4 regions of the Geobacillus sp. FSL W8-1251 genome follow, and region 2 is predicted to be linked to each of the others. Evidence: predicted binding sites of a transcription regulator. Region 2 holds the regulator's gene; each other region holds the start of a gene.
The links. Region 2 encodes Rex, which represses fermentation and respiration genes when NADH is low (regulators of the CRP and FNR family bind a similar motif). Its sites were predicted from a motif close to TTGTGAAATATTTCACAA; they were not measured.
Positions count from the first base shown of each region.

Region 1: NSS88_RS16460 (TIGR04053 family radical SAM/SPASM domain-containing protein) is a predicted target of Rex. The motif match lies at 1,855-1,872, and genes of this name have one in related genera.
Region 3: NSS88_RS16510 (hemerythrin domain-containing protein) is a predicted target of Rex. The motif match lies at 2,969-2,986, and genes of this name have one in related genera.
Region 4: pflB (formate C-acetyltransferase) is a predicted target of Rex. The motif match lies at 2,302-2,319, and genes of this name have one in related genera.

Region 1 is NZ_JBBOUF010000002.1:31,928-36,326, reverse strand. It holds gene NSS88_RS16475 (IS110 family transposase) at 1-373, shown strand, start outside; gene NSS88_RS16470 (DUF2249 domain-containing protein) at 769-1,002, shown strand; gene NSS88_RS16465 (molybdenum cofactor guanylyltransferase) at 1,107-1,685, shown strand; gene NSS88_RS16460 (TIGR04053 family radical SAM/SPASM domain-containing protein) at 1,921-3,039, shown strand; partial or broken gene NSS88_RS16455 (ABC transporter permease subunit) at 3,248-3,836, shown strand; partial or broken gene NSS88_RS16450 (MFS transporter) at 4,125-4,399, shown strand, end outside.
Region 2 is NZ_JBBOUF010000001.1:1,387,978-1,392,376, reverse strand. It holds gene abc-f (ribosomal protection-like ABC-F family protein) at 1-900, opposite strand, end outside; gene moaC (cyclic pyranopterin monophosphate synthase MoaC) at 996-1,484, shown strand; gene NSS88_RS07260 (redox-sensing transcriptional repressor Rex) at 1,500-2,141, shown strand; gene tatA (twin-arginine translocase TatA/TatE family subunit) at 2,159-2,311, shown strand; gene tatC (twin-arginine translocase subunit TatC) at 2,332-3,081, shown strand; gene NSS88_RS07245 (IS1182 family transposase) at 3,233-4,399, opposite strand, start outside.
Region 3 is NZ_JBBOUF010000003.1:5,390-9,788, forward strand. It holds gene narH (nitrate reductase subunit beta) at 1-847, shown strand, start outside; gene narJ (nitrate reductase molybdenum cofactor assembly chaperone) at 902-1,477, shown strand; gene narI (respiratory nitrate reductase subunit gamma) at 1,453-2,157, shown strand; gene NSS88_RS16510 (hemerythrin domain-containing protein) at 2,376-2,903, opposite strand; partial or broken gene NSS88_RS16515 (pyruvate synthase alpha chain) at 3,021-3,116, opposite strand; gene NSS88_RS16520 (uroporphyrinogen-III synthase) at 3,286-4,080, opposite strand; gene NSS88_RS16525 (hypothetical protein) at 4,294-4,399, opposite strand, start outside.
Region 4 is NZ_JBBOUF010000001.1:12,801-17,199, reverse strand. It holds gene pflB (formate C-acetyltransferase) at 1-2,200, opposite strand, end outside; gene NSS88_RS00045 (DNA topoisomerase III) at 2,489-4,399, opposite strand, start outside.

The DNA.
Region 1 (4,399 bases), on a different contig from region 2:
GCTGGCGGAGATCGGCAGCTTCGCCCATTATCGGGACCCGCGCCAATTGGTGAAGTTGGCGGGCCTGACGCTCAAGGAGAACTCCTCCGGCCAGCGCAAAGGGCAAAAGCACATCTCCAAACGGGGACGGAAACGGCTGCGCTCGGTGCTGTTTCGGGCGATGATTCCGCTGATTCGGCACAACGAGGCGTTTCGCGAGCTGCATGAGTATTATACGACCCGATCCGTCAATCCGCTGACCGGAAAGCAGTCCATCGTCGCCTTGTGCCGGAAGCTGTTGAATGTGCTGTTTGCGATTTGTACGAAGAAACAAGCGTTTGACGCGGAGCGAATGAAACAGGACGTCTTGTCCCAGGTGCAACGGGCGGCCTAAGGCCTCCCCCTGCGAACGGAAGAATCGTTGGACAACGAGATGACACCGGAGAAGCTGGCGTGATTTTATCCATTCGACCTTGAGTCCCCAAAGGAGCTTGGCCGGCCTCCGCCTGATGACGAGACCGAACGAGGGAATGTTGGCGCGAAGACGCCCGGAGACATGGGAGGGTTCGTCCTCATCAGCGACGCGGAGATCCAAAGGGTGCATCGAATACGCTTCCCCCACGGCAGGAAAATATAACCAGCCGTGGCCGCGAAGCGCACCCTAGGTCTGTAAGATATCCACAAAACTGAAAAAGGATGTAAGAGATTTTGTCGAAAAATATTTTTTGGACACCCCTGAGGGGCCGAAAAGCCTTGATAAATCAACATTTCTAGAGGGAGGCCAATGTTATGAACCAATTTGCTGCCAAAATCCACGCCCCGGACTATCCGCCGCGCGATCGCCATCCGGCAATTTTTCGGCTGTTTGACAATTTGAAGCCGGGGGAAGTGATGGAGCTGACGAATGACCATGACCCGCGTCCGCTGCAATACCAATTCATGATGGAGCGTCCGGATCAGTTTACATGGGAGTACTTAGAGGAAGGGCCGGACGTATGGCGGGTGGCCATCGGCAAAAAATAAATCATCCGCTCCATAGGGATTTCCGTCGACAGGCGGAAATCTTTTTTTTCGCCGGTTCGTATGGTACGGTAGGGACAGATGATGTTCGGAAAGAGGGGATAGAGATGAAACGAGCCATTGCCGGAGCGGTGCTCGCCGGCGGCCAGTCGCGTCGGTTCGGGCGGCCGAAGGCGTTTGCGCTGCACGAAGGCGCCCCGTTTTTCACTTGGTCGGTCGCGGCGCTCGATCCGATCGCGGATGAATTGTATATCGTCAGCCACCCGTCGCTTGTCGATGAATTCCGCCGCCAAACGGATATCCCGGTGCTGCTCGATGTCGAGCGCTGCCGCGGCTGTGGGCCGCTGGCCGGCCTTTACACCGTTATGGAACAGAGCCGAGCGGATTGGGTGTTCGTCTTGCCGTGCGACATGCCGTACATGCGGCGGGAAGTGACAGAGCGGCTTGCTTCCTATATCGATCCGATGTTTGACGCCATCGTCCCGCTCCATGACGTCCGTCCCGAACCATTGGTCGCCTTATACCACCGTCGGCTTCGCTCCGTGATCGCCGAGCTGCTTGATGCCGGCGAACGGCGGATGATCTCGCTTATTGACCGCGCCCGCGTCCGCTATGTTGACGCCCAACAGCTTGCCGCGGATGAAACCGTATGGCGCAATGTCAATACGGAGGGAGAGTACCGGTGAAGGGGGAATTGTGGCCGAAGCAGACATAGCATATACTTTTTTTCAATCAGAAGAGCCATCCTTGCTTTACTTTTTGGGCGTATGGCGGGTCAATATATTATACCGCCTGTTCAGATGGCTGTCATCTTCGCCCATGGTACGATCGCCCTCTGTTGTGGCTTTGCTGTGGATGTGATCGATATCACATAACGCGCCTGAATGTTGCGGTACAATGGAGGCCAAGGAGGGGGCCGCAATGCGCGATTTTAATGAAAATCCGTTTATTGTGATTTGGGAATTGACGAGAGCTTGTCAACTCAAGTGCCTTCATTGCCGCGCCGAAGCGCAATACCATCGCGATCCGCGCGAGTTGACGTTTGAGGAAGGGAAAAAACTGATCGATGAGATTTACGCGATGGATCAGCCGATGCTCGTCTTTACGGGCGGCGATCCGCTCATGCGTCCGGATGTGTACGATTTAGCGAAATATGCGATCGATAAAGGGCTGCGCGTGTCAATGACGCCAAGCGCGACGCCGAACGTGACGAAAGAGGCGATCCGCAAAGCAAAAGAGGTCGGCCTGTCGCGCTGGGCATTTAGCCTTGACGGGCCGAACGCCGAGATTCACGACCATTTCCGCGGCGTGAGCGGCTCGTTTGATTTGACGATCCGTGCGATTCAATACTTGCATGAGCTCGACATTCCCGTGCAAATCAACACCGTCATTTCGCGATACAACGTTCATGTGCTTGATGAAATGGCGGAATTGGTTGAGAAGATGAAATGCGTCCTTTGGAGCGTCTTTTTCCTTGTGCCGACAGGCAGGGGGAAGGAGGAGGACATGATTTCCCCCATCGAGCATGAGCGGGTGTTCCGCTGGTTGTATGAAACGAGCAAGCGCGTTCCGTTTGACATTAAAACGACAGCCGGCCAGCATTACCGCCGCGTTGTGCTGCAGGCGAAAATGCGCGAAGGAAAAGCGACAAAAGGCGGCATCCGTTACGAAGATGTGTTGAACCAAGGGTTGACCGGACAAGTCGACGGGCTCGGCCGCGCGCCGAAAGGAGTAAACGACGGCAACGGTTTCGTCTTTATTTCCCATATTGGCGACGTCTATCCGAGCGGGCTGCTGCCGGTCAAAGCCGGGAACGTCCGGGAAACGCCGCTGGCGGACATTTACCGACACTCGCCGATTTTCCAAGACTTGCGCAATCCGGACAAATATAAAGGAAAATGCGGCGTCTGCGAGTTCCGATATGTGTGCGGCGGCTCTCGTTCACGCGCTTACGCTGTAACGGGCGACTATTTGGAAAGCGAGCCGTATTGTGTTTACATTCCAAAGGCGCTGCGGACAAAAGAGCGAAGCCAACGGTAAGAAGGCGGTGAAAAACAGCCGCTTAAAATGACGGCGCTACGGCGTTCGTGAGATGGTTGCCCGGGCGCATGCGGCGGATGTTGGATGTGTGTTCAAAACATACGGGGGAGGAGCAGGCGCCCTTCCCCGTTTTTGTTGAAAGATCATTCGTGGTTCAACTCGACTATAAAGGTCTCGGGCCCGGTCGGCGCCGCGCTTCCTCCTTTTGGTGTTTGTCGCTGCGCTGTTGTTGAATGCTGTTTTGTTTCTTTCGCTCGGCCTGCTCGTGATGGCGTTGGGCATTTTGGTCTTGGTGATTCCGCCTACTTTCGAAGAGTTTGCCCGCATGGTCTGCTTTTTGTTGTTATGTCTTGTGTATATCGCCTTTTGGCTGAATCTCGGCATTTTGTTTTCCGTCGTCTTCCGCCAGGCGGCGACATCCGCGTTGTCGTCGATGGCCGTTTGGCTGTTTTTCAATCTTTTCTACTCGATGATCGTGGAAGTGTTTGCGAAATCGTTTTTGCAGTTTGATGCCATTACGTCCGTCGAGCAGGCGGTCGGCCGTCAAGAGTTGGTGCTTGGTCTCATGAGATTGTCGCCGAGCTACTTGTTCAATGAATCAACAACTGCCTTTTTCGCCGGACGTCCGAACGCTAGGGATCGTCACGGTGGAGCAAACGGCCGGCGCTGTTGCGACCCCCTTGCCATTCTCGCAAAGTTTGCTGCTCATTTGGCCGCAGGTGACCGCGCTCATTGCCGCCACTCTCATCTGCTTTGCGATCGCGTATTGGTTGTTTATGAGGCAGGAGATACGGGCGGAGTGGGTGAGAAAACAAGTTGTTTCCGTAGACGGGGCGGAAGAGATGTGTGCGCCCAACAGCGTTTCTTATCGTTCGGATGTGAAAAACGTTCTGCCAAATCGTGTCCGTTCCTTTTGGGGACGGGCTTTTTCTTTTTTTGGATGTGACAAAACCGTGACAACGCTTGTGGCAAAATGGTGACAACAGGCAAGAATGTGATAAGCCTCACAAATCTGTTTCCTTTTCCTGTGTATGATGGAAGTACAAACAGCGTCACAAATTTTGAAAGTTTGGGAGGGGCTTTTCATGAATAAACAAAAGGCGCTGCTGCCGATTACGACGTTCGCCATGTTGTTTTCATTCGTCGTGTGGGCCGTGTTTTCGCCGCTTGCGAGTACGTTTCAGCAAATGTACGGGCTGACATCGACGTAAAAAAGCATTTTGGTCGCCATTCCGGTGCTGCTTGGCTCGATCATGCGTGTGCCGCTTGGCATTTGGACGGACCAGATCGGCGGGCGCAGGCTGTTTTCGCTGCTGCTCTTGTTTCTTGTCATTCCGCTTGTTGGCGCAGGGTTTGCAGA
Region 2 (4,399 bases):
CTGCTTTCGCCGGCTTTGCGCCCGTTTCGTTGTCGAGGCGCGGGCGATGTTGCGCCGGATGAAGTCTTCGAGGCGGGCGATTTCCTCCTGTTGCTTTTCGTATCGTTTTAGCTCTTGTTCGTATTGCTCGGCCCGAAGCTCCAAATAGCGGCTGTAATTGCCGCTATACCGCTTAAGCGTCGCGTTGGACAGCTCGTACACTTCGGTGACGACTTTGTCCAAAAAGTAGCGGTCATGGGAAACGAGCAGAACGGCGCCGGGGTATGCCTGTAAATATTGCTCGAGCCATGTGAGCGTATCGAGGTCCAAATGGTTCGTCGGCTCGTCTAAAATAAGCAAGTCCGGCTTGGCCAACAGCAGTTTTCCAAGGGCGAGCCGCGTCCGCTGTCCGCCGCTTAGCGAGGAAACGGGCGTTGTTTGGTAATCGTATGACGAAAATTGCAGCCCGTGCAAAACAGAGCGGATGTCGGCTTCATACTGATAGCCCCCTTGTTCTTTGTATTGCTCTTGCAAGTTGTCATACGCTTGAAGCGTTTTTTCGTAGCGGGACGGATCGGCGAGCAGATCCGGGTCGCCAAGCTGGGCGCCGAGCTCTGCCAGCTGCGCTTCGATCGCCCGGAGCGGCGCGAATACGTCCAGCATCTCGTCCCAAATGGAGCGTGACGAGTCGAGCCCGCTGTTTTGCGCCAAATAGCCGATTTTGATATGGCTTGGCTTGATGATTTCACCGCTGTCGGAAGAAAGTTCGCCGGCGATGATCTTCAGCAGCGTCGATTTGCCTGCGCCGTTGCGGCCGACAAGAGCAATGCGGGCGCGGGACTGTATTTCTAGTTTTATATTCGATAAAATAAGGTCAGCGCCAAAATATTTCGTGAGTCCATTCACTTGCAAAATGATCATGTCCGTCACCTCGCGAATAGTTTAACGTAAGTCGCGAAAACGGTCAAAGACAGATAACGAAAAATGGTGTATAGTGATAAATGGAGGAGATTGTCTTGTCATCGTTTACGCATTTCAATGAACAAGGCCGGGCGAAAATGGTCGACATTACACACAAGGAAGATACGATCAGGATAGCGGTGGCGAGAACGAGCGTCACCGTCAATGAAGAGATTTACGAAAAGATGACGAACAATGCCATTGAGAAAGGTGATGTGCTGGCGGTAGCCCAGGTGGCCGGGGTCATGGCGGCGAAAAAAACGGCCGATCTTATTCCGATGTGCCATCCGCTTATGTTAAAAGGCGTCGATATTGCCTTTGCTTGGGAAAAAGAGGCGGAAGCGTATAAACTTGTGATTACCGTGACGGTCAAAACGAAAGGGAGCACAGGAGTGGAGATGGAAGCGCTGACGGCGGCTTCGGTATGCGCATTGACTGTGTACGACATGTGCAAATCGCTCGATAAAGGAATGACGATCGGTCCAACGTATTTGGTCGAAAAAACGGGCGGGAAGTCCGGCCATTATCGACGGAAAACCGATTAGCTGGGGGATGAAACGATGAGCAACGAACAACCGAAAATCCCGCAGGCGACTGCCAAGCGTCTGCCGTTATACTATCGGTTTTTGAAAAATTTACATGCCTCAGGGAAGCAGCGCGTGTCCTCCGCCGAGCTGAGCGAGGCGGTGAAAGTCGATCCGGCGACAATTCGCCGCGACTTTTCGTATTTTGGCGCGCTCGGCAAAAAAGGATACGGGTATAATGTCAATTATTTGTTGTCGTTTTTCCGCCAGACGCTTGAAGAGGATGAGGTGACCGAAGTCGCCTTGTTTGGCGTCGGCAATTTAGGCACCGCCTTTTTAAACTACAACTTTTCGAAAAATAACAACACGAAAATTGTCATGGCGTTTGATGTCGATGAACGGAAGGTCGGAACGACAGTCGGCGGGGTGCCGGTCTATCATCTCGATGAGCTGGAGGAGCGGCTTCGCGGCGACATTCCGATCGCGATTTTAACCGTGCCGGCCGCCGCGGCTCAAGCGCTGACCGACCGCCTTGTCGCGCAAGGAATTAAAGGCATTTTAAACTTTACTCCGGCGCGGTTGAACGTGCCGAACCATATTCGTGTCCATCATATCGATTTAGCCATTGAGCTGCAGTCGCTCGTCTATTTTTTGAAAAACTATCCATCGCCATCGTAAAAAGGAGAGAACAACACATGAAATATTTGTTGCTCGTTCTTGTCATTTTGTTGCTGTTTGGCACGAAAAAGCTGCCGGAGTTGGGGCGGTCGTTCGGCCAGTCGCTTCGCGAGTTTAAAGACGCCACAAAAGGGCTCGCTGATGACGAAGAAACAAAAACCGACCGATGACAAGGCAGGATGGGGAAACGATGAATGACAAAGAAATGTCCGTGTATGAACACCTCGGAGAGCTGCGGAAACGGCTGATCATCGTGCTTCTCTTTTTCGTTGCGGCGCTTGTAGCCAGCTTCTTTTTTGTCGATGACGTCATTGTGTATTTGCAGCACACTGCGGAAGCGAAACAGCTGACGATGAACGCGTTCCGCCTCACCGATCCGATTAAAGTGTATTTTCAGTTTGCCTTTGTCATCGCCGCTGTACTGACTGCTCCGGTGCTGTTGTATCAAATTTGGGCGTTTGTCAGTCCGGGGCTGTATGAAAAAGAGCGGAAAGCAACGCTCAGCTACATTCCAGCATCGATCATTCTATTTTTAGCCGGGGTTGGTTTTGCGTATTTCGTCTTGTTTCCATTTGTCGTCCGGTTTATGAATCAGCTGGCGGAACGGCTCGGCATTCAACAGATGATCGGCATTAATGAATATTTTCAGTTTTTGCTGCAGCTCGTGCTGCCGTTTGGCATCGTGTTTCAGCTGCCGATTGTTGTCCTGTTTTTCACCCGCTTAGGGCTTATTACGCCGCAGCTTCTTGTTCGCATCCGCAAGTATGCGTATTTGGCGCTGCTTATTTTAGCGGCCGCCATTACGCCGCCGGATGTGTTGTCGCAAGTGATCGTCATGATTCCACTGACGCTTTTGTATGAGGGGAGCATCTGGGTTGCCAAAATCGGCTATCGAAAGGCGCAATTAGCGGCGGAGGAAGGAAGCGGCGATCCATATTGAGGGCAGCATCAAGAGGACGGTTCATACGGCGCCAGGCAAAAAGGGGCTGACCCAAAAGTCCGCCAAAAAGCGGACTTTTGGAGTCAGCCCTCTCTGGTTTTTGTATATTTTACCAAACGGAACAAAATTCCGACTCTGTTCTCCCCCTCATTTACGCCACCAAGGACAATTGCTTGTCCCTAGCGGCTTTTTTGAGAAGATTGTGGGCAGCACAAACCAGCCCCCATTCGATGGAAACTTTTTGGAGGCCTCGCAGGACAAAGCGACGAAACCCGCGATTTTGTTTGATTTGCCCAAATACACTCTCAATGTCGGTTTGGCGTTGGCGGTATCGGGCTTGCCCTTCTTCACTCTCCAACCGTTCGCGGGCTTTCTGTTTTTGTTCATGATAGATGGGGTTCCATTGCGTGGTTCGTCCATACTTGGAAGTCGTGCAGGCCGAACGGAACGGACATCCTTCGCATTCATGGCATTGGTAGTGTCGGGTGACCGAGGTGTATCCTGATTCCGTGGTCTGTTTCGAAGTTCCGGTGCGAACCAGCTTTTTCCCATTGGCGCAAATCCAAACGTCTTCTTCTTCCACATAGGTCCAATTCTGCTGATGATGCGGATTTTTCTTGACCTTGCGCGTGTTCTCCTTCTCATACGTATGGTACTTGATCAAGGCCGATATGTGCTTCTCTTCCAGCTTCACGTAGTTCTCTTCCGAGCCATAAGCCGCGTCAGCGATCAAACGTTCGGGTTCCACGCCGTACTTCTCTCGAACGGTCTCCAAATGCGGGAGAAGACAACGAGTGTCGCCCGGCCTCTGATGAAGGGAATACCCCAAAATAAATTGGCCGGAAGAACCCACCTGTACGTTATAGGCCGGCTTGAGCTGGCCGTTTCGCATGTGATCCTCCTTCAACCGCATGAAGGTGGCATCCACATCGGTCTTGGAATAGCTGTTGCGATCCCCGCATACATGGAGTTGGTGTTCATACTTTTCACTGCGGGGCAAGTAGTCCTCCTTCATCTTCTTGATGGCCTTCTTCAACGGTTGGTTGTCCGGCTCGGCCTCCAACCGTTTTTCCCACTCCTCGGTTTTCTTTCGGATTTCTTCTGACGTAAAGGCCGGCGAAGGGTCGATGTCTTCCGCCTTTTCTTCTTCCACGATCACCTCGATCTGGGCAATCAGCCGATCGACATTGGCTTGGAGTTTCTCCTGGTACTTCTCAGCCGATTTGCGCCAAACGAAGGTGTACCGGTTGGCATTCGCTTCAATTTTCGTTCCATCCACAAAATAATCTTCCATCTTGACATAGCCGTCGGCCACGAG
Region 3 (4,399 bases), on a different contig from region 2:
CGTCGACCAAAACGCCTGCCGCGCTTGGCGGTATTGCGTCACAAGCTGTCCGTACAAAAAAGTGTATTTCAACTGGCAAACGAACAAAGCGGAAAAATGCACGCTCTGCTTCCCGCGCATCGAAGCCGGCATGCCGACGATTTGTTCGGAAACGTGCGTCGGCCGCATCCGTTACATCGGTGTGATGCTGTATGACGCTGACAAAGTGAAAGAAGCGGCGAGCGTCACAGATGAGAAACAGCTGTACCACGCCCAGCTTGATATTTTCCTTGATCCAAACGATCCAGCCGTCGCCGCCGCCGCGAAAGAAGCGGGCATCCCAGACGAATGGATCGCCGCCGCACAGCGCTCGCCGATTTACAAAATGATCGTCGACTGGAAAATCGCTTTGCCGCTGCATCCGGAATACCGGACGCTGCCAATGGTATGGTACATTCCGCCGCTGAGCCCGATCATGAATACGATCGAAGGAAAAGGAAGCCAAGCGAGCGCCGATGACATCTTCCCGGCCATTGATGAAATGCGCATTCCGATCGAATATTTAGCGAATTTGCTGACGGCGGGCGATACGGCGCACATCCGTACGACGTTGAAAAAAATGGCGGCCATGCGTTCGTATATGCGGGCGAAACAAACGAACAAACAGCCGGACACCCGTCTCATTGAATCGCTCGGCTTAAGCCGTGAAGACATTGAAGAGATGTACCGTTTGCTCGCGATTGCCAAATACGAAGACCGCTTCGTCATTCCAGCATCGCACCGCGAAGAAGTCGCTGACCTCTACGCCGAACAAGGCAGCTGCGGGCTGGCGTTCGCCGGCGGCCCGGGCGCTTGCGGCACGCTGTAAAAGGAGAAAGAAGGCGAGCCCCGCCCCCTTCAATAATGAAATGGAGGATTTACGATGAACAGCGAACAACAACAAACGGTCTTTCTATGTGTATCGTATTTGTTGTCTTACCCGGACGAACAGTGGGCCGAATCGCTTCCTGACTGCCTAGACGCCATCCGCTCGCTTGACGATGAAACCGTCCGCGCGCCGCTTTTGGCAGTGGCCGAACAGCTCGCGGTCACCCCGGCTCGAGAGCGGATGGAGCAATATGTCGAAACATTTGATTTCGGCAAAAAAACGAATTTGTACTTGACGTATATGACAAACGGCGAGCAGCGGGAGCGCGGAATCGAACTCGTCGCCTTAAAAGCGCGCTACGAGGCGGCCGGATTCGCCGTCTCCGATCACGAGCTGCCCGACTACTTGCCGCTCATGCTTGAATGGATGGCCTATGCAGATCAAGAGCATACGACCGCCTTGCTCGCCGATTATGCCGGCCATATCCGCGAAATCGGCGACCGGCTGGCAGCGGCAGGCAGCCCGTATGCACAGCTGTTTGACGCGCTCAATCACACATTCACTCAACTCGGCGTGACGCCGCTCCCGAAAGGAGGTGCAACGGCATGGCCAGCCAATTTCTCTGGGTGATTGTTCCGTATTTAGCGCTTGTCCTATTTGTCGCCGGCCATATTTGGCGCTACCAGCACGACCAGTTTGGCTGGACATCCAAATCAAGCGAACTGCTTGAAAAACGGCAGTTGCGCCTTGGAAGCCTTCTCTTTCACTGGGGCATTTTGTTCGTGTTTGTCGGCCACGTGATGGGCATTCTCATTCCCGAGCCGTTTTACGAGGCGCTTGGCGTGACAGAAGAGATGTACCACGCCCTCGCCTTGGCAGGCGGCATTCCGGCCGGCTTGGCGGCCTTCGTTGGTTTCGTGATCCTTTTTCGCCGCCGCTTGACGGTCAAGCGCGTACGGGTGACAAGCAGCACCGGCGACTGGGTCGCGCTCGGATTTTTGCTTGTCGTGATCGCCAGCGGGTTGTCGTCGACGTTTCTGAACATCGATTCGCACGGGTTTGATTACCGGACGACAATCGGCCCGTGGTTTCGCGGCCTTCTTACGTTCCGTCCGAACCCAGCTTATATGGAAGCGGTGCCGCTTTGGTTTCAGATTCATATTCTCGCTGCATTCGGTTTGTTCGCCGTCTGGCCGTTCACCCGCCTCGTTCACGTATTCAGCTTCCCGCTCCGCTACTTGCAGCGCAGCTACGTCGTCTATCGAAAGCGAATGCCAAAACAAGCAGAGCCGGTCAACCGCGCCAAGTAAGCGAGCGGCGGGCGTCACATCAGGAACCCTAAACTGAACAGGCGGAGGGGGCAACCGATTGCCTAACAGCCGGCCTGTCAACTTTAACGGCGGCGGGAACGAAACAACGTGCGCTTCCGCATACCCTAACGATCATGCATAACAACCGGCCAACAAATGAACCAATAATAAAAAACAGGATGCCCGTCGTTTGGGGCATCCTGTTTTCCATTTGTTACTTAGTTAATGTGCGCAAACAGCTCCTCTTTCTCCGCATCGGACAACAACCGCTCGGCCATCGGGAAGAGTACGTTCTCCTCTTTCATGAAGTGCTCATCCAAAATATGATACGCCTCAATCACCGCGCCGGCAAGCGTCAACGCCTGCCTGCTGTCGATGTTCTCCGGCAGCTGGGCGGTCTTTTCTAAAAACATGGAAAGGCGCGTTTTCGCCTGTTCGTGTTCGTATTCCATAACGGCGATAGGGCCGGTCGTCCGCCCGATGTACCGAGCCATCATTGGGAACAATACGCCTTCTTCCCGCTCCGAATGCGGATCTAGGGCGGCGACGAACGATTCAACTTTTTCTCTCAAATCAGCGAGCGGCTCACGCCAGTTGCGGTCATTTTCCCCGCGGCCGATCGCCTCCGCTGCGGCAAGCAGCTGCTCCATTTGGGCGCGCAGCGGGCCGTGTTCTTGTTTTAATTGCGCCAGACCGGCGCATAATTTCACCCCTTCAGGGCCGCCCATATGGCAAAATGAATGCATCATCAATTCCTCCTTTTTATGATCCGTCCGTTGTTTCCATTATACTGTGTGCAGCATCTCCATCGTTGTGAGTCATATCACACCGCCGACAGGCAAGCGCAAAAAAAACAGCGCGCTCGCCCCCATGAGCGACGCGCCGTAGCAAATCCCCGCCGAACCGTGCTCGCCATCTGCTGGAATGAGCTTCGTTTCATGCTCACCCCGCCCTTTCATATGAAAAATACATACCCAGTTTTATTATAAGCGGAAAATGTTCGAAAAACTGTGACAAAAAATAAACAGTTTAGCATTTTTGATGAAACACAATATAAAACATTTAACAAAAAGATGATCTCTTATATAGCAGGTTGGACAATTGATATAAAACAACCCTCAACAGAGCTTATTGTTGAAAATAACGGGCAAGCGTCACAATCATCGCTCCCATCCGCTCATGTTCCGGGGCGATGACGCGATCGACTCCCTCTTCTTCCAATGCTTCTTTTGTCACTTTGCCAACGGCGCAGGCCACGACATCGGTGCGAAACGCGTCAAAGAGCGGTGCGATCTCTTTTTTCTCGCGGGCGAACGAAAAGAAAAAGCGGACTTGCATCGCCGATGTAAAACAGACGGCATCGACTTCGCGCCCGACGATTTCTTTATACAATGTCGCCAGTGTCTCCTCATCCGGAGCGATATGCCGGTATGGCAACAATTCCGTATACAAAGCGCCTTGTTCAAGAAAAAACTGCTTCAAGGCTGGCGCGGTATCGCCGTACAGCTGTACAACAACGTTTTTTTCCGCAAAGTCGTGCCCATAAAGAGCAGCAATCAACCCTTTCGTCGTCCCGTCCTCGCTTGCGGCCACCGGGGTGACGCCGATTTGTTTCAACGCCGTCACCGTTTTATAGCCGCGGGCAGCCACGTTCGCTTCCTTGATCGTTCGATGCCATTGAGCAGCCATTCCCTCCCGGTTGGCCGCTTCCAACAGCGCCTCAAAGCCGATTCCCGTCGTAAATACGATCCAGTCCGGCCGCATGGCGATGACGGTTCGCATTTCCTCTCCCAGTTCGCTTCCCTTTGAAAAGGCGGTCCCTTGCGCCGGACGAATGATGGCCGTTCCTCCTTGCTTTTCAATAAGCGTTGTCATTTCGTCCAGTTTGCGTGACGCGCATAAGGCAATCCGTTTGCCATGCATGTTCCTTCCCCCTTATGGTCAGTCGTTCGTCCTTTCCATTCTAAAAGATGGTCTTTGCCTATGCAACAAAAAACCATTCCGCTCCCTGGCACATCGCAACGCGAATGCCGCCTTCATTGGGGATAGAGCCCAGCGCAACAGAACAGACCGCAGGCAGAAACAGCCGACCACCATCAAAAAAAAAACACGCGCCCAAAGACGCGTGCCCTCCGTTCAACGAGTATGTACCATGGCCTCTTCTCCCTGACGGTCAAAGGAACCGATGATGCGCGTCGGCTCGACGGAAATGAGCCGGTCCAACGGAATGTTCATTAGACGC
Region 4 (4,399 bases), 1.4 Mb from region 2:
GAGTTAGTTTAATGAAGTTGACGGCATATCCAGAGACGCGAATCGTTAATTGCGGATATTTTTCTGGATGTTCCATCGCGTCTAATAATGTTTCGCGATTCAACACGTTAATGTTGAGATGATGCCCGCCTTTTTCCATGTAACCGTCTAAAATAGCGACAAGATTGTGAATACGTGTTTCCTCGTCTTTTCCTAACGCTTTCGGAACGATCGAGAACGTGTTTGAAATACCGTCTAGGGCGTGTTCATACGGCAATTTTGCCACAGAGCTTAACGAAGCGAGCGCACCTTTCATGTCGCGGCCGTGTAGCGGGTTCGCTCCTGGAGCAAACGGTTCGCCAGCGCGGCGGCCATCTGGTGTATTGCCTGTCTTTTTACCGTATACGACGTTTGATGTAATCGTTAAAATCGATAACGTATGTTTTGAATCGCGATACGTTTTATGTTTTTTCAATTTCGTCATAAAGCGTTCGACTAAATCAACCGCAATTTGGTCGACGCGATCATCGTTATTTCCGTATTTCGGGAAGTCGCCTTCAATTTCAAAATCAACAGCAATGCCGTTTTCATCGCGAATCGGTTTTACTTTTGCATATTTGATCGCGCTTAACGAATCGGCGACAACCGATAGCCCGGCAATACCAGTTGCCATTGTGCGCAAAACGTGGGTATCATGAAGCGCCATTTCAATGCGTTCGTAACAATATTTGTCGTGCATGTAATGGATGACATTGAGTGTATTAATATAAAGTTCGGCAAGCCATTCAAGCACTTGATCGAATTTACGCATTACTTCGCCATAATCTAAATATTCGGATGTAATTGGCGCAAATTCAGGACCAACTTGAATTTTTAATTTTTCATCGACGCCGCCGTTAATCGCATATAACAATGCTTTCGCGAGGTTGGCGCGCGCTCCGAAAAATTGCATTTGTTTACCGATTCGCATCGCCGATACGCAGCAGGCAATTCCGTAATCATCGCCAAATTCAACGCGCATTAAGTCGTCGTTTTCATATTGAATCGAGCTTGTTTTAATCGACATTTTCGCGCAATATTCTTTGAACGCTTCCGGTAATTGTTTCGACCAAAGTACGGTTAAGTTTGGTTCTGGCGCAGGTCCTAAGTTATCTAACGTATGAAGGAAACGGAACGAGTTTTTCGTTACTAACGGACGACCGTCGATAGCGACTCCGCCAATTGATTCTGTTACCCATGTCGGGTCGCCGCTAAATAGTTCGTTATATTCCGGCGTTCTTGCGAATTTGACAAGGCGCAATTTCATCACAAAATGGTCGACAAGCTCTTGCGCTTCTTTTTCTGTTAGTGTACCTTCTTGTAGGTCGCGTTCGATATAAATATCTAAGAAGGTGGAAACGCGCCCTAAGCTCATCGCTGCGCCGTTTTGTTCTTTAATGGCGGCGAGATAAGCGAAATAGAGCCATTGGAATGCTTCATGCGCGTTTCGCGCTGGTTTGGAAATGTCGTAACCGTAGCTTAATGCCATTTGTTTCAATTCGTTTAACGCGCGAATTTGTTCAGCAATTTCCTCGCGAAGGCGGATAATGTCTTCCGTCATCGTTCTTGCGCCGGTGTTTTTCAAATCCTTTTGTTTTTCTTCAATCAGACGATCGACACCGTATAATGCTACACGGCGATAGTCGCCAATAATGCGGCCGCGTCCGTACGCGTCTGGAAGACCGGTGATGATTCCTGCTTTGCGCGCTAATCTCATTTCTTCGGTGTAAACGTCAAATACACCTTGGTTATGCGTTTTTCGGTATTCCGTAAAGATTTTTTTCACTTCGTCGCTTATTTTGTAGCCGTATGCTTCACATGATTGCTGCGCCATGCGGATGCCGCCGAACGGCATTAATGCGCGCTTAAACGGTTTATCCGTTTGAAAGCCAACGATTTTTTCCAAGTCTTTGTTTAAATAACCTGGTCTGTGGGAAGTGATGGTGGAAACAATGGATGTGTCCATATCAAGAACGCCGCCTTTTTCGCGTTCTTGCTTCGACAATTCCATCACTTGTTCCCAAAGTTTTTTCGTTGCTTCGGTCGGTCCTTCTAAAAACGATTCATCCCCATAGTAAACGGTTACGTTTTTTAAAATAAAGTCACGGACGTCAATGGACTTTTTCCATTTAGACCCTTTAAAATTTCGCCACGGGTCTAATACAGCAACAGCTTGTTTCATAACAGATCCCCTCCCAATTGTTCAGAACAATCATATATAACAGATCTCATCTCTATGATACTATATTTTTGGATGCTTAGAATCATCTATTATTGAATAGTTTGTGAAATGTTGAACAATTTTAATTTAAAGACAGTGAAAAAAGAAGAAATGACAACCAATGAACATGAAGAAGGATGTAAAAATAAAAAATCTCCATCCCTTGTTATAAATCGGGAGGTCAGATCGGCGGTCCGCCATCGGTCCGCCTTTTTGCCAAGCGCTCCATCCTTTCCTCCCCCGCCCTTGTCACCGCTTCGGAAACTGAAACGATAATTTCTTCTCGTTTTCATCCCAGACAAGGATGGCGTCAAACGTTTTTTCGCCTTTTTTAAACCCTTTGATGACATTCGTTTTCCCTTGCGCCAGCAGTTTTTTCACATTGGCCGCCGAAATCGATTTGCCGAGAATGCGTTTGGAGATCGTAAACGGGCATTTTGTTTTCGCGTACTGGTCGCAGCCGTACAACGTTCCTTTGTCGACGACGGTCCCGCCGCAAAGCGGGCACGGTCCAAGCTTCTCGCCCATCGTTTTTTTCTTCCTTGTCCGTTGGATCGAGGCGGTGTCAACCCCTCTGAAATTCCAATTCGGCGCAGTGGCGATGGCGTCAGCGACCACTTTTTGCGCCAACTTTTTCACCTGTTCCATAAAGGCAGCGGGAGAGGCGCTCCCTTCGCCGATTTCGCTTAAGCGCTGCTCCCATTTCGCCGTCATTTCCGGCGAGGCGAGAATCGTGCCGCCGAGCGCCTCGATCAATACTTTCGCCTTGTCGGTCGCATATACGAGGTTGTTTTTCACTTCAATATACTTCCGCTCTTTCAGCATGGTAATGATCGCCGCCCTTGTTGCTTCCGTGCCGAGCCCTTCCGTTTTGGCGAGCACTTTTTCCAGTTCCTCATCGTCCAAAAATTTTCCCGCCGTTTTCATCAAGGTGATGAGTTCGCCTTCTGTATACCGTTTCGGCGGCTCGGTCTTCCCTTCTTTCACCTTGACAGCGGCCGCTTCCCCCGCCTCCCCTCGCTCAAGGAGAGGCAGCGCAGCATCTTTCTCCTCCTCATGCGGACGGATGACGGCGCGCCATCCTTCCTCGACGACTTGTCTTCCTTTCGAAACAAAGCGGGCCCGGCCGTCAACGAGCGTTGTGACGGTCGTATAATCGATGACCGCCGCCTGATGGTGGGCGGCAATTAGGCGGCGGACGACCAAATCGTACACCTTCCGTTCGTCGGCTGACAGCTTCTCGGGATCCACCACTTGCTCGGTCGGGATAATGGCGTAATGGTCCGTCACCTTTTTCTCGTTTACATAACGTTTATTCTGTAAAATCGACGGCTGCGGCAGCGGAAAATACGAAGCGTACGCCGGAAACGAGGACAGCTTTTGCAAAATGGCGGGAAACGTTTCCGCTTCCCCTTTCGTCACATGCATCGAATCGGAACGAGGATACGAAACGATCCCTTTTTGGTAGAGCGATTGCAGCACATCAAGCGTCTTTTTCGGCGAGAAGCGGTACAACTTGTTCGCTGTCGCTTGCAGCGTCGATAAGTTGAACAACAGCGGCGGCTGATACGTTTTCCGCTCTGTGTGGACGTCGGCGACTTCCGCCCGTTTTCCTTGGCAAAAGGCAGCGATCTTTTTCGCCATCTCCTCGTCCCCAAGACGCGTTTGGCCGTTTTTATCCGTCCATTTTCCTTCATAACGCTTGTCGCCAATGACAAACGAGGCGACGACTTCCCAAAACGGTTCAGGGCGGAACTGCTCAATTTCCCGCTCACGCCGGACGATCAGCGCCAATGTCGGCGTCTGCACGCGCCCGACGGAAAACACATCGTTCATCCCGCGCTCCTTCAGCAAGAGGCTGTACACGCGCGAGGCGTTCATGCCGACGAGCCAATCCGCGCAGGCGCGGGCGTACGCTTCCTCATAGAGCGGGCGCGTCGTCCGTTCATCAAGCAGGCGGCGGAACCCTTCCTCGATCGCCTTCGGAGTCAAGGACGACAGCCAAAGCCGCTTCATCGGCTTGTTCACGCCGCTTAGGCGGATGAGGTTGCGCACAATGAGCTCCCCTTCGCGCCCCGCGTCGCCGGCATGGATGATTTCCGTCACTTCCGGCTTTCGCAGCAATTCTTTCACAACCTTGAACTGTTTCGCCTTCGCTTT